Regions from separate parts of the Paenibacillus sp. FSL R5-0908 genome, predicted to be linked through region 1. Evidence: riboswitches for the same ligand, from Rfam matches in the RefSeq annotation. Region 1 holds a riboswitch; each other region holds the start of a gene.
What was found. Region 1 has a riboswitch for thiamine pyrophosphate ahead of thiC (phosphomethylpyrimidine synthase ThiC). Riboswitches for the same ligand answer to the same signal wherever they lie in the genome.

Region 1 (7,960 bases):
CTTTTTTTGCTTGGATGCCGCATCCCACAGTTATGGACTCTCTCCTCTAGAATTTTCGCCATCACCAACTTCTTACTGTAGCAGCATATTTTCTGATGAAACCATTCTTGATCATTTAAAAGTATTAGAATACCAACAGGAGGATGATGGAGGATGGCAGATAAAATGGGAGCCTCCCGGTGAAACAGCGAGGTTGGAATGGAGAGCCTATAAGACGCTAAAGAGTTTGATGATACTAAATTCATACAATAAGATTAATCTATAAATTGATCGCGGAGATAATAAACACTCCAAGGAGAGGAACCTATGAACAAATTAAGGGTGATTATAATTCCGTTATTCTTAATCTTTTTATTGGGATGTAGTGATGAGCAAATTAGCGATAATTCAAAAAAAGAATATAGCCAAGCTGAACAATTTATTACCGATATGGGCTATTTGATCATTAGTAATGAAGGAATTGTTTCTGAATATTTATTAGATAAAAAGCTGCTGACGGACATGCCATACATGCAATACTGGAGTGTTCAAAGTGTTGATCCAGTCGATTATATAGGCAAGGAAATAACTACAAGTAAGTTCATCGTTAAAAATCACCCCTTAGATAATGAGAAGGATAATACAAAAAAACAAACCCTGATTTTTCTGCTAGAAGCAGACGATCAAGTGATAGGAGGCTATAGTTTTCCTGATTTCGCTGAATTACATATGGGCTGGGTTTACACCATTGATGGAAAAACACTCGAAGAATTGACCGGAGAAGCATTCCCAAAATGGTCAAAGGAGTGGAATTTAAAGTACAAATAAAAATAATAATTTCATCTAGCCAAATTTTACGGAGCCCGAGCTCTTTAGTGAATAGGGGAAGATCGTCTACGCCCCAAAAGCCTGCCGGTATTTCACAGGAGACATGCCTTCAAACCTTCTGAACACTTTAATAAAATAGCTGGATTGGGCAAAACCGGACTGAGTAGCAACCTGAGCAATGGAGAGTCCTGTGGAAACCAGTAAAAGCTTGGCTTTAGCCAGCCGACAATCGGTTAAATAACGGTTTGGAGTTTTACCCATAACCACCCGGAACAGCCTTAGAAAATGATAGCTGCTGTAACCGGTCAATCTTGCCATCGATTCAAGAGACCAAGGGCTGGCACATTCGACATGAATGATATCTGCTGCACTGCGGATGGACTGTCTAACCTCGTGCGGTACTGAGCCGTGAAGCGGCTCGGAGTTCTGCAGCAAGTTCACTAGAAGCTCATACAGCAGAGCAGATAGCCTTGGTTCGCTACGGGTCACGTAGGAAGCGCTCAGTAGGTACATTTCCTCGAATAGCTCGTCCAGCTTAGCATCCAAATCAAAAGTGAACAGGTATGCACGAGACTGGTCCACTTCTTCTAATAAGGGAAGGACAATTTCAGTGTTAAAATGAACCCAGCGGACATCCCAAGGCTCGCCTGGGTCAGAGCCGTATTGCTGATAAGCCCCTTTTGGGTACAGAAAACCTCGTCCTCTACTCATCGGAATACGTTCGCCCTCATGGAATACATAACCCTCCCCACCAAAAATCAAATGCAGGTTATAACTCCCAAGAAACCCTTCGCTTCTTCTCTCTGTATGTTGTGGAAAGTGAGTGTAATGTCCCAAAAATTCAGGATAACAGACATATTTTGAAAAAGCCGGTGTCGGCAAATACCATTGTTTCTTCATGTTTGGCAGCACCCATTTCTGTAGCGCAACAGAGCGCAAGTTGGATTAAGGCAATAAACGCAAGATTGTTATATGATAGCAATATTTTGTTATATAAGACCTCTTATCATTGATACTACAATAGAATTATAAAATATTGAAAGCATATTTTTAATACTTTGGAGGTAATGATGAAGAAACCTGTCGCAACTGAAAAATTCGAGCTTGGCGTCTGTTATTATCCGGAGCACTGGCCAGAAAACATGTGGGAGGACGATTATCGCCGGATGCGTGAACTCGGCTTTACGATCATTCGGATGGGGGAGTTTGCTTGGTCTATTTTTGAACCGGCAGAAGGGGAGTTTCAGTTCGGGCTCTTTGATCGGGCGATTGATCTAGCACATAAATATGGTCTTCAGGTTGTACTTGGTACTCCGACGGCGACGCCTCCAGCTTGGTTGACTGATAAATATCCCGAAGTTTTAAATGTAACCTACGAAGGTGTTACACTTCAGCATGGCATGCGCCGTCATTATAATTACAGCAGTCCTAAATACCGGGAACTGTGTGCACGTATTGCAGAACAAATGGCTGAACATTACGGCAATCATCCGGGTGTAGTTGGCTGGCAAATTGATAATGAGCTCAACTGTGAGATCAGTGAATTTTATTCGGAGAGTGACCATAAGGCTTTCCGGGAATGGCTACAGCATAAATATGTTACGCTTGAGCATTTGAACGAGGCTTGGGGAGCTGTTTTTTGGAATCAAAGCTATAGTGACTGGTCTCAGGTCTATCTCCCACGTCCGACTCCAGTACCGAAGCAGCCCAATCCTCATCAGGCATTGGATGAAAAACGGTTTATTTCGGACAATACAATTTCTTTTGCCAAAAACCAAGCGGATATCATTCGTAAACTTGCCCCTAAGCAATGGGTAACCACGAACGGTCTGTTCGGGCATCTTGATAGCCATGAAATGACGGATGAACTGCTGGATTTCTTCAGCTATGATTCCTATCCTCAGTTCTCTACTATTTTTTATGACCCCAATGAGCGGAATCCGCTGAATGATAGAGGCTGGGGACTGTCGTTATCTGTTGTTCGTTCGATATCCCCGAATTTCTGCATTATGGAGCAGCAGTCGGGCCCGGGTGGCTGGGTGAACCGGATGGATATGCCTTCTCCAAAGCCCGGGCAGATGCGGTTATGGACTTATCAGTCGATCGCTCATGGAGCAGATATGGTGCTATATTTCCGCTGGCGGACAGCTACGATGGGCAATGAAATTTATTGGCATGGAATCAATGACTATCATAATCAGCCTAACCGGAGAGTGCGGGAAGCGGGGCAGATCGGTCAGGAGCTGGCAGCAGCAGGTCAAGCGTTTATCGGTACTCATAATCAGGCTAACGTTGCTATTGTTCGTGATTATGACAATGAGTGGGATGGAGAATACGATGTTTGGCATGGCCCGTTTATGTGGAAGAGCAATAAGGAGTGGTACAAGGCTCTTCAGCGGAAGCATATCCCGAATGACGTGCTCTATCTGCGCAAAAAAACAACGCTGGAGGAGCTTGCAAGGTACGACGTGCTTATCTATCCTCACCCAGCGATTATGACAGATGAGACAGCGTCTCTGCTGGATGAATATGTTCAACAAGGCGGCAAACTGATCTTCGGCTGTAGAACTGGCTATAAGGATGAGCGCGGTCAATGTTATATGCGTCCTTTCCCAGGTGCTGCTAAGGATCTATGCGGGATCACAGTTGAAGAATTCACAATGGTTAAGGGCAGTCGTCAGCCAACAACAATTAGCTGGTCGGGCGCGACCGAAGTCGTTACAGGAGCAGATGACTTTAATGATATTCTCAAAATAGAGGAAGCTTCGGTTGAAGTGATGGCGGTTTACGCCTCTGATTATTATGCAGGAAAACCGGCGGTAACTAGAAATCGTCGCGGCAAGGGTGAGGTTTGGTATTACGGAGCCGTATTTAATGAACAGGCAGCGGCTGAGATCATAAATTTAATGGATCTACAATCGCCAGCAGATTGGCTGGAGCTCCCAGAAGAGGTAGAGCTGCAAGTCCGTACCGGAGCTTCTTCCAGTTATGCTTTTTTGCTTAATTATAGTGAGACTCCTGTCACGATCCATCTTCATGAGACCAAAACAGATTTACTGAGCGGCACAACATTCTCGGGCGAGGTGCTTCTGGAAGGATTTGGGGTACTGGTGCTATACTAACGTACACGTTGATCTCACATTTGAGTAGATTTGGATAATTCTCTCTTTTCGGTTATACTTTGAAGTAGCAATTATATAGTCACGGGAGCTTGGTGGGACCAGGCTGAGAGGATAGTTATAACTATCGACCGTCAAACCTGATCTGGATAATGCCAGCGGAGGAAATGGAGCTCTATTTCTATTTGTCTACTCTAAGGCCTCATCTTATACAGATGTGGCCTTTTCTATGTGTGGGGAGTAGACCGTCTCCGCTTGATCAAATCACCTTATAGGAGGAATTGAGATGACAAGCGAATTGAACAACGATCCAATCAATTTATCAGCTTTTCCAGCAAGTCAAAAAGTTTATGTAAAGGGTTCACGGCCTGATATTCAGGTGCCTATGCGGAAGATCTCACTTAGTCCAACTGCGGGCATAGACGGCGAAGAGGAGAATGCCCCAATTCATGTCTATGACACAAGCGGGGCTTACACGGATGCTAATATTCAAACTGATATTCGTCAGGGGTTAGAGCCCAATCGTCTAAGCTGGATTGAGGAACGAGGGGATGCGGAAGCGTACGAAGGAAGAAACGTGAAGCCTGAAGATAACGGGAATGCAACGGGAAAAGCTGTGGCGGAAGTGTTTCCAGCGCTCCATAGAAAAACTTTGCGAGCGAAAAAGGGGCGTAATGTCTCTCAAATGCATTATGCACGCAAAGGAATTATTACTTCCGAAATGGAATACGTTGCGATTCGTGAGAATGTGGCACCGGAATTTGTAAGAGATGAAGTGGCCCGCGGCCGCGCCATCATTCCAGCGAATATCAATCATCCAGAGAGTGAACCGATGATTATTGGACGAAATTTTTTAGTGAAGATCAATGCCAATATAGGAAATTCCGCAGTATCCTCCTCCATAGAGGAAGAGGTAGAGAAGATGAGATGGGCCACCCGCTGGGGTGCAGATAATATAATGGATCTTTCCACAGGTAAAAACATCCACACTACACGCGAGTGGATCATCCGCAATTCTCCTGTTCCTATTGGAACGGTGCCTATCTATCAAGCGTTGGAAAAAGTGAATGGAAAAGCGGAAGATTTAACGTGGGAAGTGTACCGTGATACGCTCATTGAGCAAGCGGAGCAAGGGGTTGATTATTTTACCATTCATGCGGGGGTTCTGCTTCGTTATATCCCGTTGACTGCACAACGTATGACAGGTATTGTTTCAAGAGGTGGCTCCATCATGGCGGCATGGTGTCTTGCGCATCATCAAGAGAACTTTTTATATACACATTTTGAAGAGATATGTGAAATCATGAAGCTATACGATGTTTCTTTTTCCCTAGGCGATGGATTACGTCCGGGTTCGATTGCTGATGCGAATGATGAAGCACAATTTGCCGAGTTAGAGACGTTAGGTGAATTAACAGCTATAGCTTGGAGTCATGATGTACAGGTGATGGTAGAGGGTCCAGGACATGTACCGATGCACTTGATTAAGGAGAATATGGATAAGCAACTTGAAACTTGCAACGAAGCCCCTTTTTATACATTAGGTCCACTGACTACAGATATCGCGCCTGGTTATGATCATATTACTTCTGCTATAGGTGCAGCGATGATTGGTTGGTTCGGTACAGCAATGTTATGTTACGTAACTCCGAAGGAGCATCTTGGCCTGCCTAATAAGGAAGATGTACGTGTAGGGGTCATTACTTATAAAATAGCGGCTCATGCCGCAGATTTGGCGAAAGGGCATAAAGGAGCACAAGACCGGGATAATGCTCTTTCAAAAGCCCGTTTTGAATTTCGTTGGCGTGATCAATTTCATTTATCGATAGATCCTGAGCGAGCGCTAGAATATCATGATGAGACATTGCCTGCGGAAGGCGCTAAAACAGCTCATTTCTGTTCCATGTGCGGGCCGAAATTTTGCAGTATGAAGATCTCTCATAATATCCGTAATTCGACGAGAATTGAATCAGGAATGCAAGAGAAGACAGAAGAGTTTCTCCAAGGCGGGAGCCTCATTTATAGATAACTTTTTCTGCTAAAAAGAAATATCTAAAAGAAGTCGTCATTGGCGGCTTCTTCTTTTATACTTTGAATAGATAGGAGTTGATGAAATGGAAGCGATTCGTTCAGAGGAAGCCATTTTAGAGGATTTAAGTAATAGTTTCTATCATTTTTTTGGATTGAAAGTCCTTCATGCTACCCCAATAAAACGTGGCTGGTTAAATCTTAAATGGAAAATCACAACGGATTCAGGGCAATTTCTACTTAAACAATACAACAAAAAAAGATATAAATTGTATAACCCAGAAGAGCTGAACTTTGCTTTTTCTCAACAGAAAAGATTGTATCTACAGGGGCTCCCCTGTCCCGGATTGTTGGCTTATAACCATAAAGTTTTACTGGAATCAGATCAGGGAGAAACGTTTATGGCTATGGAATATTGTGAAGGGCGTGTCATAGAGCCGGGTAAAATTAATATCCATCAAATGTTTGATTTGGGTCGTGCCACAGGTAAAATGCATCGTTTATTAAATGATGGGACCCTTAGTTTGAAAAGAAACCCACAATTTATTCCCCAAAGCCCTGAGGAACGTTTAGAACATTGGAATGTACTCCTACAACAATCAAAGGAAATGGGCAAAACCTCACTTATCACTGACCTAGAGATACAACTAAGAGCGACTGAAGAAATAGATCCGGAAATATTCGAAGGACTTGAAGCTGGATGGGCACATCGTGATTTATGGGTTGATAATCTTTTATTTCAAGATAGCCAATTGTCTGCAATTCTAGATTTTGATCGGTTCAAATATGATTATCCGCAGCTTGATGTTGCACGAGCAGTGATGTCATGTGCTCTAGATGAAGATTTAGATGGAGCACTAGCCTCAGCATTTATTGACGGATATCGTGAGGAACGAACGGTGGAGCAGGGGGATTTAACAAAATCATTGCAGTTATTGTGGTATATGGAAAGCCCATGGTGGATTAATGCCGAGATGGACAAACATAGTGTACCTCCAAAACGTTTTGCAAAAGAAATGAATTGGCTTGCTAAGAATCTGAACAACTTACCTGCTATCATAGGGAACTTATAGTGAAAACGATTGAATTATAGCCTAAAAGATGCATTGACCAGCAAAAGGTTTGGCGCCTATAATCTTAACAAGGAAAATCCATCAGATATTGAACTGTTTGTAAACGCATACAATGAGTTTTTTCCTTATTTTTTATTGAAGGAGGAGATCAAACCTATCAAGTATTTCTTTTTTTCTCATTTTTGCAAACGTTTGCACAACACGATAAGCATAAAAATCGTAGCTGCACTAAAAATTATGAGGAGGTTATTTACTTGGTATCCAAACAATCCAGGCGTTATATTTCGTGGTTAATTATTTTTTCGCTCATTTTTAGTTTATTTGGTTTATCGGGTGGCGCATCGGCCAGTAATACGGATCATACAGTCACCTATAGCAATCCTACAGCGACAGCTGTGACCTTACATTGGACTACGAATAACTGGGCTAATACTATGGACACGGTGATGACCAAAAATGGAATCACGTTCACCGCCAACCTCAATGTTCAGGAAGGCGCCACCCTAATTTACTGTTATCACATCACGGCTCCAACGGATAGTTGGGACAATAACGGCGGGAAGAACTGGACGGTTGTTATTCCGGTTGCCGGGAAATACGAAGCAGAGAGTGCATCCCTGTCTGGTGGTGCAAAAGTAAATACGAATCACACCGGATATTCGGGCACTGGTTTTGTTGATGGATATACAACTACAGGAGCAGCCACCACTTTTAACGTCCAGTCTTCCGCAGCAGGGTCCTATAATGCCACGCTTCACTATGCTAATGCATCCGGCAGTGCCAAAAAGGTGTCCATTTATGTCAATGGAATAAAGGTTACACAGACAACATTAGCGAACCTGGCCAACTGGGATACATGGGCAGACCAAACAGAAACGCTCTCCTTACAGGCAGGAAATAACACGCTTGCTTATAAATATGACTCGGATGATA
Region 2 (7,960 bases), 3.3 Mb from region 1:
GATTGGTTGGTCCATGTCCAGCCCCTATGCCCAGCTCGTCCTCAATCGCCGCTTGTACAAACGCTTTGGCTGTTTGTATGGCCTCTGCTACGGATTTGCCTTTGGCTAGCTCGGCGGTGACTGCTGCTGAATAGGTGCAGCCTGTACCATGCGTATGTCTGGTCTGAATCCGGCTACTCTCTAATAAGGTATATTCGTCACCATCATATAGAAGATCGGTTACGGCTGTGGTCGAGGTATCATGTCCCCCTTTTAGCACTACATATTTGGAGCCCATGCCATGAATGATTTTGGCCGCTTTTTTGCGTTCTTCGATGGTGGTGATCGTCATCTTTGTGATCATTTCGGCTTCGGGAATATTGGGTGTCGTCACCAATGCTAAGGGCAGCAGATGGCTGATTAAGGATTGAACCGCCTCCTGCAGCAGCAGTGTGGACCCTCCTTTAGCGACCATCACAGGATCAATTACAAGACTAGACCAGCCGTAATGCTTAATTTTATCTGCCACAATGCGGATGATGTCACTGTTAAATAACATCCCGGTCTTTACGGCATCTGGTTGCAGGTCAAGTCCTATAGAATCAAGCTGCTGATTTATAGCTTCCAGAGTCACTGGATAAACCCCTTGGACACCCAGCGTATTCTGCGCTGTCACAGCAGTGAGGACGGACATGCCATAGACAGAAAGCTCCTGAAAGGTTTTTAGATCTGCCTGAATGCCAGCTCCACCGCCGCTGTCGGAGCCGGCAATGGTTAGAGCTTTGGATATAATCATCGAATTCACTCCTTTGAGGGTCATTAACTGAGCTGTTTAATACTAGATCTTTCTAGAAAGACTTCTGGCGTTACCCATGTCAGTTGATTTAGAAACTCAACCTGAAAGCTTCCCGGCCCTTGACCAGTTGTTAGTTCAGCGGCGATTTCAGCTGCTACTCCATAGAAGGAGAGGGCTTCCACTGCGGCCTCCAACGAGGCACCTCCACTTACCGCGAGAAATGCACCCACAACAGCGCTGAGCAAGCAGCCAGTTCCTGTAACCTTCGTGAGAATAGGGTGACCGTTGCTGGCAATATAAGTGTTTTTTCCATTCGTGATCACATCGTCTTTTCCAGTTATGATGACCACACAGCTTAACTTCCTCGCAGCAGCTTCAGCCAAAAGAACTACATCGCCTTCACCTTCGCCAGCATCCACCCCTTTAATGGACCAGCTCTCCCCAATGACATTAGCGACTTCAGCCACATTCCCCCGCAGTGCGGTGATTTGCATCTCATTCACTAGCTTTTGAGTGACAGCGGTCCGATAAGAAGTTGCGCCTGCACCTACCGGGTCAAGCACCAGGGGAACCCCGTGTTTATTAGCGGATTTACCAGCGAGCAACATTGATTGAATGGCGTAGTCATTGAGAGTGCCGATATTTAGAACGACAGCAGACGACATAGCGGCGATGTCGATCACTTCTTCGTGGGCATCCGCCATAAAGGGAGAGGCACCCAGCGCTAACAGACCGTTGGCTGAGAAATTGGCTACTACAATATTTGTGATGTTGTGGATCAACGGGTTGGCTTCCCGTACTTTGGCTAAATAACTCATCATAATTCCTCCTCAAGATTGGATAAATAATTAACTAAATGCTACAGATTGATAAAAGCTTCCTGTGCTTTAATATCTTCTGGTAGAAGATCGTTGGTGGATAACCACACCTGAACCTTTTCCCATGATGTCGGGTCTTGATAACCAAAAGATTGATCGCCAGCATTCATCAGCGGCAGTAGAATCTCAAGACTTTTTTTCTCAATCTCCTTGTCGAGCGGTGAAGTTGCATCTTCATGTGCAACCAGTAAATCCAGGGCTTGTTCAGGATTCTGCTCCACAAATTCCTGTCCTTTTGTTATGGCATTTAGAAATTTTTTAAAGTAAGCTTCAGAATTTTGCAATCCTTGTTCGCTGGCCACCAGCACAAGCTCATAATAGTCAGGTACTCCGTAATCCGTTGGATTAAGCGAGGTGACCGAATGCCCCTCTTTTTCAAGGATCAGTTGTTCATGGTTGATAAACCCGCCCATTATTGCGTCCACTTGTCCTGTAGAGATCGCAGGGATAAGGTCAAAACCTACGTCAATCAGCTTGGCGGATGAAGGATCGCCTCCATCACTCTGGATCATTGTCCGAATCATCGCTTCATAGAGCGGAATGGAGGAATAGCCGATTTTTTTTCCAGCGAGCTCTTTGGGACTATGAATACTGCCAGCCTGAGGAACCATCAGATGATTCAGTGGATGCCGCACGATTGCTGCAATCGAACGTACAGGGATTTTCTCGCCGCGTGCCATAAGCACCTGAGGCTGATAGCTGAGCGCTAGATCAATTTGATTTGCTGCTACAAGCTTTAGGGCATCATTGCTGTCCGCAGGCATTTTGATCTCGACATCCAAACCTTCCTCTTGGAAAAAACCTTGCTGTTGCGCAGCGTATAGAAAGGAATGAACGGCATTGGGATACCAATCAAGCATAATCGTCAGCTTGTGTGACTGCTTATTTTCGGTATTGGAGGAACCGGTTTGGGAGTTGTTATTTAGCTTGTCTGCCTTCCCGCAGCTGCTTAAGAGCAAAAGTGTGCATACTAGAAATACAGAAATAAGTCCTCGTTGTGGGGATTTTAAATGATTCATTGGTTAGATCCTCTTTTCTTTAAAAATAATTGTTCGAGTAAAGCTATCGCCAGAAAAAGCACAACACCAAGCGCGGACAACAGAAATACAGCCGCGAACATTTCATCGCTCTGCATATTTCCGGCCATTCTGCGGCTGAAGTAACCGAGTCCTTTACTGCCGCCGAGCCATTCCCCGATAGTAGCTCCGATGACGCAGTATACAATGGACAGCTTTAAGCCAGAGAAAAAGGCAGGCAACGCCAGTGGAATTTGGGTTTTGACAAGCAGCTGCCAGCGGTTTGCACCAAATGTTAATAATAAGTCCTTGTAGGTCTGGCCACTTGTACGAAGTCCATCATATGTACTCACTACGACTGGAAAAAAAGCCGTCAAAAACACCACAGCCACTTTGCTCCACAGCGAATATCCGAACCACATAATAAAAATGGGGGATAGCGCAATTAATGGGATCGTCTGGCTAATGATAAGGAAGGGATAGATGGCCTTTTCTATGGGGCGATACAGGAACATTCCAGTGCCCAGCAATACACCACAAACCACAGAAAGGACAAAACCCACCAGTATCTCCTGTAACGTTGCCAATAAATGCTGTCCGAATAATAATTGCCTGTGCTCGATCAATGCGAAGCCAATAGATGAAGGTGCAGGGAGAATAAAGGCTGGAATCATGTGAAGGCGAACAGCTGACTCCCAGATTACAAGAATGAGCAGTACCAGAAGAACGAAGGGACCATAATTGTCTAGATGTTTTTTAAAAGGTATAGGTCGCATGTGATCTCCGCTCCAGCTCTGCCCGCAGTGCTATAAACCGGGGTTCGTAGTTCATCTTATAATGTCTTGGCCTTGGTAGATCCACAACGATCTCCTGTAATTCGCTGTGCGCACCGCCAGATAATAAATAAATCCGGTCACTGAGCAATAGTGCTTCTTCCAGATCATGAGTGATGAGCATAATCGTCTGATTCAGTTCACCCCATAACTCCAACAGCCAACGGTGTATCTCACGTTTGGTCATGGCATCGAGAGCACCAAAGGGCTCATCCAGCAGCATAAGACCACTTCCGCCTCCAGCCACTAAGGTGCGCAGAAATGCGACTCGCTGTTTCATTCCTCCCGAAAGTTCATGGGGATAAGCCTTCTCTACATCTGCTAAGCCGAAGCGGACCAACATTTCCCGAATCTGAGTGATCGTATCCTGTTTACTAAATCTGGGCTTGATCTCCCAGGGCAAAAGGCAGTTGTCGAGCACTGTTCTCCAAGGCAGCAATAAATCCTGCTGAGGCATATAAGCGATCTGGCCTAAACGACTAGCGGTTGAGGGGTTCGTAGAGAGTTTTATTTTTCCGTGAGTAGGTTCGAGTAAACCGGCAATCGTTTTGAAAAATGTACTTTTCCCGCATCCGCTAGCACCTACTACGGAGACGAATTCCCCTTGCCTGATATCCATGGATAGATTTGCGAATACAGGGGGTTGTTCAGTTTCCGGAAAAGAGTAGGTTAGGCCTTGAATAGATAAAATGGTCGTGATGATCTAACCTCCTAATATTTTTGTGGAGCGCCTAAACAAATAAAGACCCATTCATTTCCAGAGGAAATGAATGGGTCAAAAAGTTCATTCTGCATAATAACACTAAACATGCTTGATGAAAATTCCGCTCCACTTCCCTCCGCTGGTATGATCCAGATCAGGTTCCAAGGGTCCGGAGCTTGAAGCTCCGTCTCAGTCGGCCGACTCCCCTAGTGAAATAACAGGTCCATATTAATTTGTTTATAAATATACCATATCTTTCTGAGAAGTAAAGAGAGAAAGAAGTGAAGGATTAATCCAAGATTGGGTAAGATATAAGTAGAAATCTAGTTAATATTACAATTCCGATGTATATAATCGGAAAAAAGTATTGACGATCATGTGATGGCAGTGTACTATTCAATTTACCGGAAAAAAACCGGATAGAGAGAGGGGATTTAATAATGAAAAAATGGAGTTTAACTATTATATTGGCGTTAACCGTGGTCCTTGTAGCGGCTTGCGGCAATAATTCGAATACCAATACGGCTGCTGAACCAACAGCTGGAACGATTGGTGGAGCAGCATCTTCAGCGCAAAACAGTTTGGAGGCTGTGAAGGCCAGCGGCAAATTGCGGATAGGTACAGAAGGGACTTATGCACCTTTTACTTATCATGACACTGCGGGGAAATTGACTGGTTTTGACGTAGAAATTGCCGAAGAAGTAGCCAAACGTTTAGGTGTTGAAGCTGAATTTTTTGAAACTCAGTGGGATGGTATTTTTGCTGGGATGGATGCGAAACGGTTTGATGTCATTTTCAATGAAGTTTCCATTAACGAAGATCGCAAAGTGAAATATGATTTCTCTGAACCCTATATTGTATCCAAGGCAGTATTGATCGTGAGCGAAAACAATGAGGATATTAAGACCTTTGCTGATCTAAAGGGTAAAAAAGCCGGACAATCCCTGACAAGTAACTTATCCGACATCGCTCGTGAGAACGGTGCTGAAATCGTAGCTACGGACGGTTTCAATCAAGCGATGGACCTGCTGACTTCGGGACGTATTGATGCAACTGTGAATGATGGCTTGTCTTATCTGGATCTGAAAAAACAAAAACCAGATGCAAAAATTAAAGTGGTTGACGAGATTCCTGAAGGATCACAAAGTGCCGCGGTATTCCTGAAAGGCAATGATGAGCTGGTGAAAGCGGTCAGTGATGCGATTAAAGAGATGAAAAGTGATGGAACGTACTTGAAAATTTCCGAGAAATACTTTGGAGCTGACGTTTCAAAATAATACAAGGCTAGCAAGGCTAATTAAGCCTGGAAGCTAAAAAGGATGTCTGAATAATGGATGACCGCAAAATACAAATTTTCTTAGATACACTGCTACCCCTGCTTAAAGCCGGGGTGGCTTTTACCATTCCGTTGGCGCTGCTTTCCTTTGTGCTTGGATTGATTTTGGCGATCCTAACCGCGTTGGCACGTCTTTCACCGTGGGTAATTCCGAAGCTAATCGCCCGTTTTTATGTATGGGTCATTCGGGGAACCCCGTTGTTAGTGCAGCTATTTATTATTTTTTATGGTTTGCCGGCTGTTGGTATTGTACTCGACCCTTTCATTGCCGCCACCATTGGATTTACCCTTAGCGTAGGGGCTTATTCATCGGAAATCGTACGCGCTGCTATCCTGTCGATACATAAAGGCCAGTGGGAAGCTGCCTTCTCAGTTGGTATGACTCGTGGGCAGGCTCTGCGCCGCGTAATTCTGCCACAAGCTGCACGCGTTTCTGTACCGCCGTTATCCAATTCTTTTATTAGCTTGGTCAAAGATACATCGCTTGCAGCGATCATCACCTATACGGAGATGTTTAGAACTGCTCAGCAGGTAGCTTCTACCACTTATGAGCCTTTGCTGGTATACTCCGAAGCAGGATTGTTTTATTTAGTGTTCTGTTCTGTGCTGTCGGCGCTGCAAAATTACTTGGAGAAACGACTCGATCGTTACTCTGCGACCTAAAGGAGAGATACTTGTGATTGAAATCATTAATTTGCATAAATCCTTCGGCGCACTCCAAGTGTTAAAGGGTATAGATCTGAAAATGGAGCATGGAAAGGTACTCGTCATTATTGGGCCATCCGGCTCCGGAAAGACTACACTGCTGCGCTGTTTTAATCTGTTGGAAATCCCGGATCAAGGCAGCCTGTCACTTGGGGATATCACCATTAATTTTACAGATCATAAGAAAATTCCTCAGAATTCCGTATTGGCCCTTCGGCAGAAAACAGGGATGGTCTTTCAATCGTATAATTTATTTCCGCATATGACTGCGCTTGGCAATGTGATGGAGGGACAGGTAACTGTCTTAAAACGATCCAAGGAAGAAGCGCGTAAGCGGGGGCTTCAGCTGCTGGCTAAGGTAGGTTTGGCAGATAAAGCTGATAACTTCCCGCATCAGCTGTCAGGAGGGCAGCAGCAGAGAGTGGCCATCGCCCGGGCTATGGCGGTAGATCCAGAAGTGCTGTTGTTTGATGAGCCCACTTCGGCGCTCGACCCTGAGCTGGTAGGGGAAGTGCTTAAGGTCATCAAACAATTAGCAGCAGAAGGTATGACTATGGTGATTGTGACCCACGAGATGAAATTTGCCGCCGATGTAGCGGACCGGATCATTTTGATGGATGGTGGTCATATTCTAGAGCAAGGGACTCCGCAAGAAGTGCTGGAGCACCCGAAGAATCCCCGGGCTCTGCAATTTCTGAATAGACTGAATGGTGAAGAAGAGTAGAAAGACAATATATATGAAAAAGCAGCTCAGGAATCATCCGGAGCTGCTTTTTCGTGTGTAGATTATTCAAATGAAAAGAGTAACTGGAAATTTGGCTTATACTCCAGTTTTCAGGAACTCCAAAGCGTTGTAGAGCATAATCGCTGCTTCGGCACGGGTGAGTTCGCTTTTTGGATTAAACTTTCCGTTAGCATCCAGGCTATTGATCTTGTATTTCAGGGAGCGCTGAATACTGCCTTGATACGCAGGAGTCAGAGAAGCTTCATCAGCGATATCTACTGGAACGATATTGATCATCGGCAGATTGCCAACGCCTTCGATCGCTTGCACTAGATAGTTAGTGAATTGCTCTTTGGTCATAATTAGGCTAGGATCAATATCTTTTGGAAGCTTAACTTGATTGTAATAAGCATTGATGAAGGCTTCAGCGTACCAGGCTTTGTCTTTTACTTTTGTGAACAAGCCGCTGGCAACAGGAGCTTTGTTAAAGTCTATGGCTGCGAGGCTGAGCTGGAGACCGCCGGAGATAAACTGAATCCCTTGGGCTGTAGTTACCTTAGAGCCAGGGAGAAATTGAGATTCGCTGACCCCTTTAATTAACCCTTGATTTTTTAAAGAAATGATTTTTTCTTTGCCGTTTATGTTATCAATATCCTTAAAGGTGTTCCCAGCTGCAAACATCTGACCACCCAAAGAAAAGGAGAAAATGGCTACGGTTGTGATCGCTGCTAGCGTGCTTTTTTTCATGTTCATGTCTTTTCACCTCGTTGTATGGATAGGCTCCTTAGCCTTTGTCACTCCTTTAACGTTGTAAATTATGGAAAGGTTGCGGTCTAATCTGTATTATTTCACGAAAAAGTAGATTTTAATAGAAATATGGGCCAGATTGGGGTGTAGTACTTTGGATAAGTGGCATGAAATGATATAATGATGTCAGGCTCTTTTCATTCGTGGTTAATTTTGTTATGATTATATCGTAACGATTACTAT
Region 3 (7,960 bases), 6.1 Mb from region 1:
TGGCCATATAACGTACTTTCGGCTTATTTCCTTCTTCGATCGTACCAAAGGAACCGAACTTGTTGTCATCCAATGCTTTAATAATGAGTTGCTCCAGTTGTTTGTTATCCATTACGTAAATCTCTCCCTTCAAGCATGTAAACAAAAGTTTATATATCCAAGCTCACCGTTTGGATTTATCATAACAATGGTGCTTATTATAATGTACCCTTCAGGTTCACATTGAATCCGACCTTACTTCATAAACTACTTTAAGATAAGGAGCTTACTTCGTGAAAAAACTGATTTGGATCGGCTGTCTTTCCTACTTCGTTATCGGTCTGGCACATGTTGTACTGGGATCTATTCTGCCCGTTCTACTGCAACATTATGATCAAAATTATAGTGCTGGCGGTGAATTAATCTTTAGTCAATTCGCTGGGTTTTTAGCAGGCGTGTTGGTCTCTCCCCTGCTTAATCGCCGCTTCGGTAAACGTGGAGGCATCCTCATTGCCACCAGTCTTCTACTAGTTGCAGAAATTGCCTACGCCTTTCTACCGCCTTGGGGCTGGATGTATGTTATCGCCGTTGCCGCAGGTTTTGGTTTCGGGATGATCGAAGCGGTTATCGGCACCATCATTATTGGTGCAATAACCGAAGGAACTGCTATTGCGATGAGCCGGCTTGAAGTGCTATTCGGGATAGGCGCACTCGTGATGCCGCTTATCGCCAGTCCGCTCATTGCTGCCGGAGCGTGGAGATTGGCCTTTCTAATCGTCGCTGCCTTCTCCTTAATTTCTCTTATCCTCTGGACAAGAGGGCACTTCGGTAATCTACAACGTACGCTGGATGAACGCGCCTCTGTCCAAGGAGCAGACAATTCGCAATCCTCAAGCTCACGTTCTAACAAAAAATTTCCGTATAAAGGTAAGCAATGGATTCTGCTAGGGATCTTCATCGTTTTCTTTTTTCTTTATGTAGGCACAGAGATGAGTTTAGTCAACTTTATGCCGGCTATCTTTATTGCCAAGCTAGGGATGACGGAGTCTGCCGCAGCACTGACAGTCACTTTCTTTTGGCTGGCGATGTCTACAGGAAGATTGTTTGCGGGTGTAATTGCCGAAAAAATATCTTATCGCGTGTACATTCTCAGCAGCTGTTTACTAACCTTGTTACTGCTGACACTCTTTCCGTTCACTGACAATCGAATGGCTGCTTTCATTGTAATTCTGCTGCTGGGGCTGTTTATGTCCGGTATTTTCTCCATTGCTTTAGTCTTCTCCAGCAAAATGCTGCCTGGCACTGAAGAGTCAACACCCAGCATTATGATTGCTTCCGGAGGTGTTGGCGGTGCTTTGCTACCTCTGTTTATGGGCTGGTCTATGGACCATTTAGAAGTGGCACAAACAGCCGGATTACTCGCCGCTTTTGCCGCCTTCTTGTTTCTGCTAAGCATTGCCGCATGGAGGTTCCAATCCATGCAAGCGGTGAAAGGAAAGAGTTCCCGTATTTAGAACAGTATCAACGTTATCCTTTTAGGGTAATGTGATCTATAAGCATATTCTGAGCACAAGGATGGACAATGAATGAATGAGTCTTTAAATGAGTCTTTAAATGAGTCTTCAACTGAGCCTTTGTTACATACTGCGCTCATGCAGTTTATATTTCCCTTTTCTATAAAAAAGGGCGATTCTAAGCAGCTTATCCAGCAATTACAGGACGACGGCTTCACACGTTTTTTTCTGGATAATAAAGAGCTTGAAGCTGCCTATTACGGAGATGGCTACTGTGTTTCCCATGAACGAATGGAACGCACCTATTTACCGTTTGCTGCACACGTCCTTTTTCCACGCAGGAAGGATGCCGACTCGTTTCGCCGTTTTTCCAGAGTAAATAATCTCGACTGCATTCTGGAGATTCCGCAGCAATCTATATTTTTCAAAATTCTCTCGACAGATATATTCATATGTCCTTTTCAGCTTGGATTCGTGACGATACGTGTCCAGCTGGAGGGGGATTCAATTCCCTTTAGTATTGCCCTAGAATTCGCGGATCGTTTCCGTGCGCTAGAGAATACCTTCATACAGGATGATTACACTTATATTCATTGCGGGGAACAGACCTATGAGATGGTAGAGGATTTTGTCTTCCGAAATTTGGTGGATGGACTGGAGCCATATCTGGATCAATCGGATATCAATGGGGCTTATTTCGAGACCCTTCCTTTTTTCGTAGATGAAAGAATGCAGGTGCAAGCTTTTTACGGCTTTCAGAATAAAGAAAGCTCTGATGAGATTAGTGTAAATCTGCGCTATCGTGCCTCACAGCTTGATGGAATTGATCTGAACGGAAAGCCCTATGCCAGTGCCAGCGATCCAGCATATATTGCGAACTATTGTCATGAACACTCCTATAATCGCTGGGGTCCAGACACGTATTATATGATGAATGAGCAGACTTTTTGCTGCATGACCCGCGCTGAACAGGAAATTGCTGTTAGTCTAGCCAACCAGATGTACGGGCAATATTATTACGGATTTTTACTCAATATTTTCCACAAAATCGTTCTGCTAAAGCTTGCCAATATGCACTCCCGACTTCGGATTAATCATGATTATGAGGAAATAGACAATCTAATCTACTCCATTAATAAGTTCTCGGCAAAGTTCTACTTCTTGGAGTTGATTTCCCAGTCGCAGGGCCGGGAGATATTTCTTCAGCTGCGTAAAGTATACGGAAACGACGCTTTGTTCGAGGAAGTGAAAGAAACCTTAAATGACCTGTTTCAGTATCAGGATAAGTTTCAATCCAAGCGACGGGATAATCTGCTGATGATTCTCACTGTATTTACGGTAGTAAGCGGGATTTACGGCATGAATCAGGTCATTGACGATCTGGATGGAAAGATTCAATGGAGTAAAATGATTGGATATTCCCCCTTTGAATTTCTTGCCCTCTTCGTGATCATGAGCGGGATTCTGATCAGCGTTGTCCTCACGCTAGGGGCGCTGGTTAGTGAGCTTAAACGGCGTCACCGCAAAAAATATAAAGATCTAGACTAGCAAAAAAGAAACTACTGGATTGGAAAAATTCAGGAGTGCACTACTAGACATTCCGAGTACAGCCGTCTATAATACACCGTATGCGAGAAATATAAGATATAAAGTATGGGTACAGAACTTATGCTTACTTATATTGCACATAGAAATACCCGTTAACTTCATAGAACCAGGGGTGCTGGAATTGGCCGGCTGAGATTGTATCCCACAAGATACTGACCCTTATACCTGATCTGGATAATGCCAGCGTAGGAATCGCCAATTGGTTCTGGTCCCTGTGACCTTGACTAACCTTGCGCCAAGCCAGCGTCCCGATCACTCGGGGCGCTTTTTTTGTAAGATCACTAAAAGATGTAGAAAAACGTACATACTACACTTTACGGTTCATGTTGTGAAGACGGGATTCTTGTAACCTTAAAGGAGAGAAGAAGACATGCACCTCAAAAAAGCACTTACGTTGTGCCTCACCTGTGTACTCATTCTTGCCATTGCCGGATGCGGCGGCAACAATGGGAATACAGCCGGAAACAAAGCAAATGCTACTGATCCAACTGCAACGGCTGGGACGGATGCTCCAAAAGAGCTCACCAAAGTTAAAGTCGCACTCGACTGGACACCGAACACGAATCATACCGGTCTATACGTAGCTAAGAATCTTGGTTACTACGCTGATGAAGGTCTGGACGTCGAAATCGTTCAGCCAGGCGCAGCGGGTTCTGATACTATGGTTACCTCTGGCGAAGCCGCTTTTGGAATCAGCGCGCAAGAAGGATTAACGCTAGCCCGTCTACAAGGCGTACCCCTTGTCTCGATAGCAGCTATTATTCAGCATAATACGTCGGGATTCGCCGCTCCAGTAGATCGCAATATTAAATCACCAAAGGATTTCGAAGGTAAAACCTACGGAGGCTGGGGCTCACCAGCCGAAGAAGCAGCCATGAAAGCTATCATGGATCCTGAAGGTGGCGATGTAAAAAAGGTGAAGCTGATCAGTATCGGTGAAGCTGATTATTTTACCGCCGTCAAACGTGACATTGATTTCGCCTGGATTTTCTACGCTTGGACTGGCGTTGAGGCTGAGTTGCGTGGCGAGCCATTGGATATGCTGTACTTAAAGGATTATGCGCCACAGCTCGATTATTACACGCCTGTGCTGACGACGAGTGAGAAGCAAATTGCAGATCATCCTGAGCTGGTGAAGGCCTTCATGAAAGCCACATCAAAAGGTTATCAATATGCTATTGATCATCCGGAAGAGGCTGCCGGTATGTTATCGAAGGCGGTTCCTGACCTGGATGCCGACCTTGTCCTAGCTAGCCAAAAATGGCTTAGCCCAAAATACAAGGACGATGCTGCCCGCTGGGGCGAGCAAAAAACCGAGGTCTGGCAAAATTACGGTGACTGGATGTATGATCTGAAGTTGCTGGATAAACCGCTGGATGCCGCTAGTGCATTCAGTAATGATTTTTTACCGGCGGAGTAGAGAGCGGACTTCAGAACCAAGAAGGTTGGACGTTACTTGAGGAAGGAGGAACGGAGCGTAGTGATGTGCTACGTGAGTACCGGACTTCCCAAGTTCGTTCAAGATTCGATGTCGAGTTTGCTTCCTGAGTTACTTCGTTATCAAAGTTGGCTTTTTGAACTTACCTTATAAAATGAGAGGATTGATTATTGTGGCTAACACCCTACTAAGCATTCAAGTAATTCCAAAAACTCCGAACAATGAGGATTCCATCCCATACGTAGATAAAGCGATTGAGGTCATTCAGAAATCCGGTGTTAAACATCAGGTGAATCCGCTGGAAACCACAATGGAAGGTGAGCTTAGCGAACTGCTGGAGGTTGTGCGTCAGATGCAGGAGGCGTTGATCGAAGCAGGTAGTCCAAGCGTAATTTCGCAGATCAAAATCGCTCATAATCCTAACGGAATCAGCATGGATAAATTGACGGAGAAATATCGGCCGTGAGATCGACCTGGAAGCTAATATGGCCGCCCCTTGTGGCGGTCGTCTTCTTTTTAACCGTATGGCAGCTATCTGTATCTGTATTTCATATTGAAGCCTGGATTCTGCCGAGTCCTGCTGATATTGCCCGTGAATCCACCAGTAACGCTTCTGGTCTTTGGGCTCATACGATGGCTACGCTGCGGCTAACTTTAATTGGTTTTCCCATTGGTACGGGGGTAGGCCTGATCGTTGCTTTGCTTTTGCATCTTTTACCTTGGGCTAGACGGGCTTTTTATCCACTTATTATTCTGAGTCAAAATGTTCCCTCCATCGCGCTCGGGCCCCTGCTCATTATCTGGTTCGGCTTTGGTCTTTTGCCCAAAATCGTGCTGATTACACTAGTATGTTTCTTCCCGGTAGCTGTCGCTGCGATGGGCGGCCTGGCCCAAAGTGATCAGGTCATGATGAATTATATGAAAATGGCTGGCGCAGGCAAGTGGCAAATCTTCACCAAGCTGGAGCTGCCCTCTTCTATCCCGGCACTATTTTCCGGTGTAAAAATATCTGCTACTTATGCGGTTATGGGCGCCGTGGTCGCTGAATGGATTGGCGCGGATAAAGGTATTGGCTATTATATGCTTCTGCAGAAATCCGCTTATCGTACGGATCGGATGTTTGTCGCTATTGTTATTATTGTACTTTTAAGTCTTGTACTCTTTGCTATTATTGCATTGCTGGAAAAATGGCTGGTTCGCTGGAAGCCGCGCCGTAACTCATAGAAAGGAAGATGCCTGTATGTCTCAAGCGACGCAAATGCAACACAGAACAACAGAAGTCATAAGCTCTCCTGAAGCTCATACCGTGGCACCCGCCCTTGAAGTGAGCGGCATCTCCAAATCTTTTTCCCATCGTCGCCGTGAGACAAATGTTCTGAATAATGTCTCTCTCAAGGTAGAGCAACAAGAATTCGTTTCGATCGTTGGTCCTTCCGGCTGCGGAAAAAGCACCTTATTCCATATGATTGGCGGCCTTGTGAAACCCGATGCAGGCACGATCCGCATGAACGGTAAGGTCGTTACAGGTCAACGCGGTGAAATTAGTTATATACCGCAGCAGCCTGCTCTTTTTCCTTGGCGTACGATTGAGGATAATGTGCTGCTTGCTGGGGAGATCAAGGGCACACTGCGGGATGGAGCCCGCGAGGAAGCACGCCAGTGGCTTGCCAAGGTTGGATTAAGCGGGTTCGAACATGCTTATCCGCATATGTTGTCTGGCGGAATGCAGCAGCGTGCAGCTTTTCTCAGAGCATTGCTCGCTCCGCAGGAGCTAATGTTGCTGGATGAACCTTTCAGCGCACTCGATGCACTAACTCGCAGTGAAATGCAGCGCTGGCTGCTTGAGCTGTGGGAAGAGAATCGCCGCTCTGTGCTGTTCATTACTCACAACATCGAAGAAGCGTTGCTGCTCTCTAATCGTATCTATGTATTTTCCGGCCGCCCCGGCTCCATTCTGCATACAATCGATGTGCCGTTTCCGCGGCCACGCCGTGATGAGATTACGGACTCTCCCGAGTTCCTTAAGCTCAAACGCCAGTTGTCACAGTGGATGCGAGAGGAACAAGTTAAAAATAGGCAGCCGCTAGCTTAATCGCTAAGCACTGTAAACTGATATCGCTGGTATAGCGGTGTCAGTTTTTTATTTGCAGCGATAAACTCCTGCCCTATTTATAATTGACGTGGATGTATCTGCTCAATTAAACAAATTTCACTCATCATAGTAGGGATCACATTAAATGTGTGGCGAAAACGGCCTCCGTGTTGGTAATGGATAGTAACCGGGTTGGGCTGGGGACATTTACGGGATTTATACCGTTGATTTGCTTCTTCGAGCCGGATTCGGCTCATTCTACGGGATTTATACCGTTGATTTGCTGCTTCAGGCCGGATTCGGCTCAGTCTACGGGATTTATACCGTTGATTTGCTTCGTCGTGCCAGATTCGGCTCATTCTACGGGATTTATACCGTTGATTTGCTGCTTCAGGCCGGATTCGGCTCATTCTGCGGGATTTATACCGTTGATTTGCTTCGTCGGGCCGGACTCGGCTCAGTCTACGGGATTTATACCGTTGATTTGCTTCGTCGGGCTGAATTGCACCCGATCTAGGGCATTTTTGCCTTTCTTTTGCCTCTTCAGGCTGAAATGCAACGATTCTAGGGCATTTTTGCCTTTCTTTTGCCTCTTCAGGCTGAAATGCAACGATTCTAGGGCATTTTCGCCTTTCTTTTGCCTCTTCAGGCTGAATCGCACCGATTCTAGGGCATTTTTGCCCTTGTTTTGCCACTTCGGGCTGAAATGCACCCGATCTAGGGCATTTTTGCCTTTCTTTTGCCTCTTCGGGCGGAATTGCACCCGATCTAGGGCATTTTTGCCTTTCTTTTGCCTCTTCGGGCGGAATTGCACCCGATCTAGGGCATTTTTGCCCTTATTGTTCCCCTTTAGCTTTTAGTTTGAATTAAATACGAGGCTATGGCATCAACCAGAATCGGTGTTGTTTATCATTATTAATTTGTTTAAAGGTCACAGCTATAGTCGCACTTACATTCTACTCACCACTCTTACACATACTCCCACTAATCACTTTTGCTCCTATTCCTTACCTTAATCCCACTACTTACTCTTACTCTTCCTCTTCCTCTACTCCACTCTACTCCTACTCCTTACCTCAATCTCACTACTCACTCTTGCTCATACTCCTCACCTTACTCCCACTAATCTCTCTTACTCTTCCCCCTACTCCTTACTTCCTACACTCACATCTGCCCCTCCTCCTCTCCCACCAACCGAACCTAAAAAAGGCCCCCATAAACGAGGCCTTTTCTTCATTTCCTAATCATAGCTCGGAACACGAATTTGGGCAGCACTGCCTGTCTGCGCCATCGCGACTTTTGTCCCTTCGCAACGGGAGCGAACAAAAG
Region 4 (7,960 bases), 4.2 Mb from region 1:
TCCATCCACCCCTGCTTGAAGAAGTTCTTTATATTCTGCAGTTGATAGAGGATTTATCTCAATACTGACGGAGGAAAAAAATCCCCTGAGTACATCTACACAATCCTTAATATATGAGACAGGATTCTCCCAGCGCGATTCACCAGTCAAAATGAGGATATGCCGCAGACCTGTAGCTGCAATTTTCTCTGCCTCCCTGCGGACCTCCTCCAAGGACAGCTTTTTGCGCGGAAAATCATAAATGGAGCTGAAGCTGCAGTAGGTACAATGATTCACACAAAAATCCGCAAGATACATCGGTGTGAACAGCTGCATCGAATAACCAAAATGGGCACGGGTCAGTCGCTGTGCTGCCGACGCCATCTCCTCTAGCAGCGGCGTTGCTGCCGGAGAGAGCAATGCCAGCAAATCATTTTCGTTCAGCTTGTCTTTTCCAAGCGCCCGCTTAACGTCATCCTCCCGGAACTCCTTCCACAGCTGCTCATAAGGATACTGCTCCAAGCGGGCCAGTGTGTCAAAAAAGCTCATGCTAATCCTCCCTCCTTTGGTGAACCTATCCAATTCAGTTCAAAAATCCAGTCAACGGTGACGAAGCAAAAGCAACTTCTTCTACAGGACCCAGTCCTGCCAAATAAGCTTTACGGCCAGCGGATATCGCCTCACGGAACGCTTCCGCCATGACGAGCGGATTACGTGCCGTTGCAATAGCCGTATTAAGCAGAACAGCAGCGGCCCCCATCTCCATTGCTTCCGCCGCTTCCGACGGCTTGCCAATCCCGGCATCTACAATAATTGGCAAATTCACTTCTTCAATAAGAATACGCACAAGCTCCTTGGTGCGCAGGCCGCGATTCGTCCCGATCGGCGCACCAAGCGGCATCACAGCAGCAGCACCGGCATCTCTCAGACGTAAAGCAGCTGAAAGGTCCGGACTCATATAAGGCAATACTACAAAACCCTCCGCTGCTAAAATCTCTGTAGCTCGTATGGTCTCCAGATTATCTGGAAGCAGGTATTTCTGATCATTGATCACTTCGATCTTGACCCAGTTCCCCAGTCCCGCAGCTCTTGCTAATCTCGCAATACGGACTGCCTCTTCCGCTGTGCGCGCTCCTGAGGTATTAGGCAGAAGAGTCATATGGCCGGGAATGTGGTTCATGATATTTTCTGCGCCAGCTTCTGGGTCCACTCGGCGAAGCGCTACAGTGATCACCTGAGAACCAGAGCTAGCAATCACTTCGGGGATCAGCGTATTCCGGCTATATTTTCCGGTTCCGATAAATAATCTACTGGTTAATTCGATGCCGCCAATATGTAACGGGTCATGCATGAAATTACCTCCCTTTGGTTCTTATAAATTTCTCAAAATTCTATACCGCTCCATCTCAACCCCCACCAACAAAGTGCACCAGTTCCAAACGATCATCCTCGCTCAGAGCAGTACTTTCATAATTCTCCTTACTGACAATTTCTCCATTCAGCTCAATGATCATCAGACGACCCGACCACTCAGGAAGACTGATCAAATCAGCTATAGTTTGAATACCACCAGAACACTCTGCGGATTTCCCGTTAATCAACAGCTTCATTCTGAATCACCCCCTTCGGCCCTGCTGTTACCTCCAGGCTATGAATGAACCGCCTTATGAATAGCTTTGGCGGCCTCATAAGGATCATCCGCTCCGCAAATACCGGACATCACAGCAACTCCTGCCGCACCTTTCCTGATGATCTGCGCCGCATTAGCGGGGCTAATTCCGCCAATCGCAATGACAGGAATAGAGCTGGTCTTCACCGTTTCTGCAAGCAGCTCTAGCCCACGTGCGGGCAGCCCTAACTTGCTATCCGAGGGAAATACATGACCAAACAAGCAATAATCAGCTCCCTGCTCTGAAGCATTCGCCGCTTCTTCCGGAGAATGAACCGATCTCCCCAGCCGAAGCTGAGGTGCAATTCGCCGGGCTGTATCCGGGCTCAGACTGTGACAAGCCAACTGAATTCCTGCGGCACCAGCTGCCAAGGCTACATCGATCCGGTCGTTGATTATCAGTTTGGTAGCGGGCATACCGGCAGCCAACAGCTCCTGTGCCGCAGCGAGTAGTTCGCGTGCAGGACATTGCTTATCTCTTAAGTGAATATAATCGACCCATGTCTGCACCGTGACAGCTAGTTCAACAAAATGTCTTTGCTGCAGCTTGCCGTCTGATATTAGATGGATCTCAGCTTGCACCACTCGCGATCTCCTCTCTCTCACTTCCCTATAGGTCAGTAAAAACAAAAAAACTGCCTCCCGTAAGGAAGGCAGTCAGAATCTGTATATAGACGGCACTACAAATAGACCGACAACAGAAATTCGTCCTCCACTTCCCTACGCTGGTCTTAACCAGATCAGGTTCAAAGGGTCCGGAAATCCATTCCGTCTCAGCCAATCGGCACCCCTAGTGACATAAATATACAATTTTAAAATACTAACGTGGTTTATAGTAACATATTTTTTTATTGAAATACACCCATTTATTCACATTAGCTGTACTGATCTAACCGTTTACTACCTCGCCACCATTTACATGAATAACCTGTCCAGTCACATAACTGGAATCGTCAGAGGCCAGATATACATAGGCTGGTGCCAGCTCCTCTGGTTGTCCAGGCCGTTTCATAGGCTGTGTACCTCCGAACTCGCTAACCTGTTTTGCATCAAAGGTAGAGGGAATCAGCGGTGTCCAGATTGGACCTGGTGCTACACCATTTACCCGTATGCCCTTCTCTGCCAGATTCGTGGACAAGGATCGTGTGAAGCTAAGAATAGCTCCTTTAGTTGATGAATAGTCCAGCAGCTGCGGGCTTCCGCGATAAGCGGTAATTGAAGTTGTATTTATAATTGTAGATCCTGCTTTTAAATGAGGCATAGCTGCTTTTGTTAAATAGAACATCGCAAATATATTCGTACGGAAAGTACGCTCTAGCTGCTCGGAAGTAATATCCTCGATCTTAGCTTGCGGATGTTGCTCTGCCGCGTTATTGATGAGAATATCAAGCTTTCCTAAGCTCTCCACCGTCTGTTTAATAAGATCTTTACAGAATTTCTCGTCACCGATATCACCTGGAATGAGGATACATTTGCGGCCTTCCTGCTCGACCTGACGTTTAGTTTCCTCTGCATCTGAGTGTTCATTAAGATATGAAATGACCACATCAGCGCCTTCTTTAGCAAAAAGCACAGCAACTGCACGCCCAATTCCGCTGTCTCCACCGGTAATCAACGCCGCCTTGTCTTGCAGTTTACCTGCTGCTTTATAATTTGCCGGCTCGTATTTGGGCAGCGGCGTCATTTCACTCTCAATCCCTGGCTGATGATGCTGCTCCTGTGGGGGTAAGGTTTTTGTAGCTTGTTTATTGTTGCCTGACATCTTCCCTATCTCCTCTCGTTAAGCAAATTGATAGTTAACTGATCGTCTTAGGATGGCACAACTATGCACGTTTATACGCTGGGTTTGTCATTTTCTTAAATCGCTTTACGAATCTTACTTACCACAATGCAAGTGGAAATAAACAACTGTGAGAGGTAAACTGCTGTAAGTGGAGAGGACTTCACCGCATACAAAAAGGCACAGCATCGATGCTGTGCCTTGAATTGTTCACCTAACTATTTCAGAGAAGAAACATGATTTTCTGCATTCACTTCATGTTCCAGCACCCACATGAAATAAAGAGCTTTAGCCGCTTTCTCCCGGGTCACTATAGCTTTAGGTTCTAGTTCTGTCCCATTGACCATTTTGCCTCTGGCAATCCCCACTTCAGATCTAATGAGTCCTAATTCATATGCACTTTTCACTTTTGAAATTAAATAAGGAGAAATGTCCGCTGTATCAACAAGCTGCGTCCAGGATACAAGAGGATAGTACATCGCACCTCTAGCTCCTGGATCCAGATTCGAATCATAGCCAGGATCTCCTGGCACTACTGCTGTGCCGTTATAATCAGTCATGTACTTAGGTTTATTAGCAAACTTTATTTGGTAAACATCATAGAGAATAGCACCCATCGTTTCACGTGACAGCTTACCTTTCGGATAATAGGCAAGATCTGATCTTTCCACTTTCATTAACTTAGAAATACTACGTGTGAATTCAGCAACTGTCATCTCCGTATCCGGATTAAAATTCCCATGACGGTCTTTGCCCATTACTCCCAGCTGGATTAATTTTTCAATTTGATTACGGTAATAAGCAGCTTCCCCAGTCGTCGTATCATTCGTTATTTCCGGAAAAATCTTACCCCAGTTCCCTGTTAGTGCCGCATGCTTAACGTTCCCTTTAAGGTAAGGAGTAATGGAGGCAGCAGTAGAATCGCCAGTAGCACCTTTCTCTACAAGCTCCGTGACAATCATCCGTGAAAATTGTTTGGCGAGCGCTTCTTTAAAATGAGTCCCATCGACTTTCTTTGAAGGATGCCCGTTAGCGTAACTTCCGTCATTTGTTTTGCCTGGCGTTTCTCCGGCTTCAATTGACATGAAGAGGGATGTTATTGCTTCTACACCGATCTCGTTATAATATTTCAGACTTTCCGAGTTAAGGTCAATAAGTGTAACTCCAGATTCATCTGCGACCCGTTTAAGAATATCTACAAACTTTCTTGATTTAAAAGAATTTTCATAGATATATCCCGGACTTGTTGCATTCCCTTTGATTCTGGACATTGGGGTTACCAGTACTGGTATCATGCCTCGGGCTTGAATCGCAGGGAGATAAACTTCTTTAAGGTAGTTTTCATACATTGCTTCGGTCGAACCTCTGCCGTAACGTCTGAACTCATCTGCACTCTCATCATTGTGTCCGAATTGAATAAACACATAATCCCCAATGCTGCCATTCAGTAAAATGTCGTTAAGGCGACCTTCTGTATAGGCATTTTTAAACGAGCGTCCTCCCATGGAATAGTTAGTTACACTCACTTTATGTTGATTAAACATACTGCCAATAATCTGACCCCAACCACTCATTGGTGCTTCGTCGAAGGTGTAGGACTTGACCGTGGAATCTCCAAGTATAAATAAATTCGGAAGAGCTCCAGCTGCTCTATGCTGTGGCAAAATCAGTTCCAGTATGATCTCCTCAATCCCCACGGCTGTGTTCACTTTGCTCGGTTCGATCTCAATATCTATATGGTCACGGCCGTTTACATACGTATAAGTCCACTCTTTCCCTTTGGCTACAGCCGTATGATTGACGGGTACAAGCTTTGCCGCGTCCCAATGTCCACTTTTCAACAAGCGGCTGGTCTGCATTCCTGATACTGACACGATCCCATCCTCTGCGTCAGAAGACGTTTTTACATATACGTTGTAGGTGCCAGGGGGCGCATCCATTCGAAACGCCATACCATAGTTGTTATAATTATCTTTCTCAGATTTAGGTTCAGCAAAAAAATAAGGTTCTGTGATGAAAAAACCTGTTCCATCGGATGTAATTGAGTCGGTGTGCACTTCTCTGGCGGGTAAAGCGTTGGTCTCTTGAACAAAACCATAACCTAAAGATGAGTCATACAATTGTGCACCGCGATTAGAATCATACCTAATGGATTGATACCCTGTTTTAACTTGGTTTGTAAAATTGAACTTGTATACGTTTGCAATTTGGATTGGAGGTTGCCTCTCTGCCCCATCTTTTATAAAGGCTGCCTCTGTTGTACCGTGAGTAAGAGTCAATGAAGCCATTAGTAAAGAAGATAAGATTAGTATATTCCTACACAGCTTTCTCACTTCATTACACTTCCTTCCGTTTCTCGAAGTACTTTCCTAGGTTCCTCCATTATCCCTGTTCTCTAAACTGATTCAAATGATGATTTCATTCTTTTTTTTGACCTTTTGTAACGTAAACCATGGAATGATCAACGGCTCACACTGCAACACGGTCATATGTATAGGTATCCTTGATATAATTAAGAACATCCCTATTGATCCTAAGGAGGAGAACTCCTATCGCTTACAAAGTCAGCTTTCCGAACATTATGAGTACACTGCAGCTGATCGGTGTTCATTATCGTGTAGCAGAACCTGGATGGGCATACCCTGATCATCATCACAAAATCTTCGAACTATTGTATTGCTACGACGGCAACTCCCATCAATATGTAGAAGGAAGCTCCATTGCCTTTGGTAAAGGAGATTGGTTAATTATTCCGCCTGGTTTACGTCATTATGTAATTAATTCTGGCCTGAGCAACTATATCTACCTCTCCTTTCATTTCGATATTGACGATTTAAAGTTTCGTGAATGGTTTCAGTCTCAGGCTGTACAGAAATGGAATAACCACCAAATGCAGCGTTCGGGATTAAATCAGCAGCTGGAACATTTGGATGAATTTATTAAGAATAATATTCTTGCCACGACGGCATCCACTGGATTTCCCGAGGATATTGAAGAAATGATCCTTGTAAAAGAAAGGCTTCGTTTGCAAGCGATCATCCTGATGATTTTGACTGAACTCATTGATGTACAGCTCTCGAATTCGGATAATTCCAACACAGCGCGACAAGCAAACTCTTTGTACGAGGTGGAAACTGCTCATCAGATCGAAAAATATATTGCAGCCAATATTCATTTGCCGGAGCTCACGGTTAATTTGATTGCTGAGCAGCTTTGCTTAAGTCGGGTACAGTGCCATAAGTTGTTTACAAAGGTATATAAGATATCTCCTAGGCAGTACATAACTGATCTAAGATTAAAGAAGTCAAAACATTTGCTGCTTCATACCGATTTAAAAATACAGATGATTTCTGAACAACTCGGGTTTGCTTCCCAGAGCCACTTCAGCCGACAATTCAAACGATGGACGGGTGTTTCTCCGTTAAATTACCGGCCAAAATCTTATACGGATCCTATCAGGGATTAACGTTTTATGAAGATAAATTACCGGAACATACGAAAAACCCGCTCTCCATTACGGAGGCGGGTATAGTTCGATGTAGATTAAATTATGTCGTTAAACACCATGAAGAATACCATCAATAGCAATGACACTGTAAGCAGTGCACTAAGTGTGCGCAATTTGCCAGTCTCTGCGCTAACATCGCGGTTCTCACGAATTCCAGCTGCTGCAAGACGCAAAGGCTTGCTCATAATACCGCCAAGCGCAAACATCGCTAGCAGTAACACTACAACAATAATCATCCACGCTACTGAATAATCACCTTTGGTCATCATGTAACCACCTGTAAGGAGTTGGATCACCAATCCATACTGCGCAAAACGATTAAATCCGGTTACGGCACTTAACGTTCCTTCTTTAGCCCCAGACGACAGTTTCTCTGCACGCCCTAGGATGAAGGGTAGCACAAGGTAGAAGCCAAGTGCCAAGGTTCCGATCATATGTAAGAAAAACAAAACGTTCCAATCCATAACATATCTCCTCCGTTTTAACTGTGATAATAGTTACATTTAATTATACCCATTTTTGCTTGAGAAGAAAAGGAAACCCCCATTTTAAGTAAACAAAATGGGGGTTTCTTCATACCTCTGTCACAATCTATACAGTTAGCACAGCTGTTACGCTACGAACGGATTCAGCAGACTTATCTAAAGCCGCTTTTTCCTCAGCTGTAAGCTCCAGTTCAAAAATCTTCTCGATACCGTTGGCACCAAGTAACGCCGGAACACCCATGAACAGGTTATCGTAGCCATATTCTCCTTCGAGCAAAGCGATAACCGGAATGATCCGTTTTTTGTCCTTCAAGATAGCTTCTGCCATCTGAACTAAAGAAGCCGCTGGTGCATAATAAGCACTACCATTTCCTAAGAGGTTAACAATCTCTCCGCCACCCACACGTGTACGTTGCACAATCTCATCAATACGCTCCGCAGATATCAATGTATCAATTGGAATACCACCAACACTGGAATACCTTACGAGCGGTACCATATCATCGCCGTGTCCGCCTAATACGAAACCACGTACATCT

Region 2: linked by a shared signal. The riboswitch ahead of MKZ09_RS14340 (ABC transporter ATP-binding protein) and the one ahead of thiC (phosphomethylpyrimidine synthase ThiC) in region 1 are both predicted to bind thiamine pyrophosphate.
Region 3: linked by a shared signal. The riboswitch ahead of MKZ09_RS02125 (ABC transporter substrate-binding protein) and the one ahead of thiC (phosphomethylpyrimidine synthase ThiC) in region 1 are both predicted to bind thiamine pyrophosphate.
Region 4: linked by a shared signal. The riboswitch ahead of MKZ09_RS10385 (thiamine phosphate synthase) and the one ahead of thiC (phosphomethylpyrimidine synthase ThiC) in region 1 are both predicted to bind thiamine pyrophosphate.

What each region holds. Positions count from the first base shown of each region.
Region 1 is NZ_JBBOUV010000001.1:6,564,894-6,572,853, reverse strand. Features, by position in the region: gene MKZ09_RS29690 (hypothetical protein) at 1-265, shown strand, start outside; gene MKZ09_RS29685 (hypothetical protein) at 307-807, shown strand; gene MKZ09_RS29680 (helix-turn-helix transcriptional regulator) at 874-1,707, opposite strand; gene MKZ09_RS29675 (beta-galactosidase) at 1,878-3,929, shown strand; TPP riboswitch at 4,001-4,110, shown strand; gene thiC (phosphomethylpyrimidine synthase ThiC) at 4,213-5,955, shown strand; gene MKZ09_RS29665 (phosphotransferase) at 6,041-7,027, shown strand; gene MKZ09_RS29660 (alpha-amylase family glycosyl hydrolase) at 7,282-7,960, shown strand, end outside.
Region 2 is NZ_JBBOUV010000001.1:3,219,842-3,227,801, forward strand. Features, by position in the region: gene thiD (bifunctional hydroxymethylpyrimidine kinase/phosphomethylpyrimidine kinase) at 1-775, opposite strand, end outside; gene thiM (hydroxyethylthiazole kinase) at 799-1,593, opposite strand; gene MKZ09_RS14330 (ABC transporter substrate-binding protein) at 1,635-2,672, opposite strand; gene MKZ09_RS14335 (ABC transporter permease) at 2,669-3,445, opposite strand; gene MKZ09_RS14340 (ABC transporter ATP-binding protein) at 3,426-4,121, opposite strand; TPP riboswitch at 4,320-4,423, opposite strand; gene MKZ09_RS14345 (amino acid ABC transporter substrate-binding protein) at 4,646-5,482, shown strand; gene MKZ09_RS14350 (amino acid ABC transporter permease) at 5,536-6,204, shown strand; gene MKZ09_RS14355 (amino acid ABC transporter ATP-binding protein) at 6,218-6,970, shown strand; gene MKZ09_RS14360 (S-layer homology domain-containing protein) at 7,067-7,723, opposite strand.
Region 3 is NZ_JBBOUV010000001.1:470,312-478,271, reverse strand. Features, by position in the region: gene MKZ09_RS02140 (pyridoxamine 5'-phosphate oxidase family protein) at 1-112, opposite strand, end outside; gene MKZ09_RS02135 (MFS transporter) at 273-1,493, shown strand; gene MKZ09_RS02130 (hypothetical protein) at 1,566-3,041, shown strand; TPP riboswitch at 3,200-3,310, shown strand; gene MKZ09_RS02125 (ABC transporter substrate-binding protein) at 3,472-4,521, shown strand; gene MKZ09_RS02120 (thiamine-binding protein) at 4,712-5,005, shown strand; gene MKZ09_RS02115 (ABC transporter permease) at 5,002-5,763, shown strand; gene MKZ09_RS02110 (ABC transporter ATP-binding protein) at 5,798-6,631, shown strand; gene MKZ09_RS02105 (hypothetical protein) at 6,861-7,148, shown strand; gene MKZ09_RS02100 (WecB/TagA/CpsF family glycosyltransferase) at 7,865-7,960, opposite strand, start outside.
Region 4 is NZ_JBBOUV010000001.1:2,387,308-2,395,267, reverse strand. Features, by position in the region: gene thiH (2-iminoacetate synthase ThiH) at 1-528, opposite strand, end outside; gene MKZ09_RS10395 (thiazole synthase) at 563-1,330, opposite strand; gene thiS (sulfur carrier protein ThiS) at 1,386-1,589, opposite strand; gene MKZ09_RS10385 (thiamine phosphate synthase) at 1,628-2,230, opposite strand; TPP riboswitch at 2,349-2,450, opposite strand; gene MKZ09_RS10380 (SDR family oxidoreductase) at 2,538-3,410, opposite strand; gene MKZ09_RS10375 (GDSL-type esterase/lipase family protein) at 3,647-5,761, opposite strand; gene MKZ09_RS10370 (AraC family transcriptional regulator) at 6,010-6,894, shown strand; gene MKZ09_RS10365 (hypothetical protein) at 6,972-7,400, opposite strand; gene mdh (malate dehydrogenase) at 7,528-7,960, opposite strand, start outside.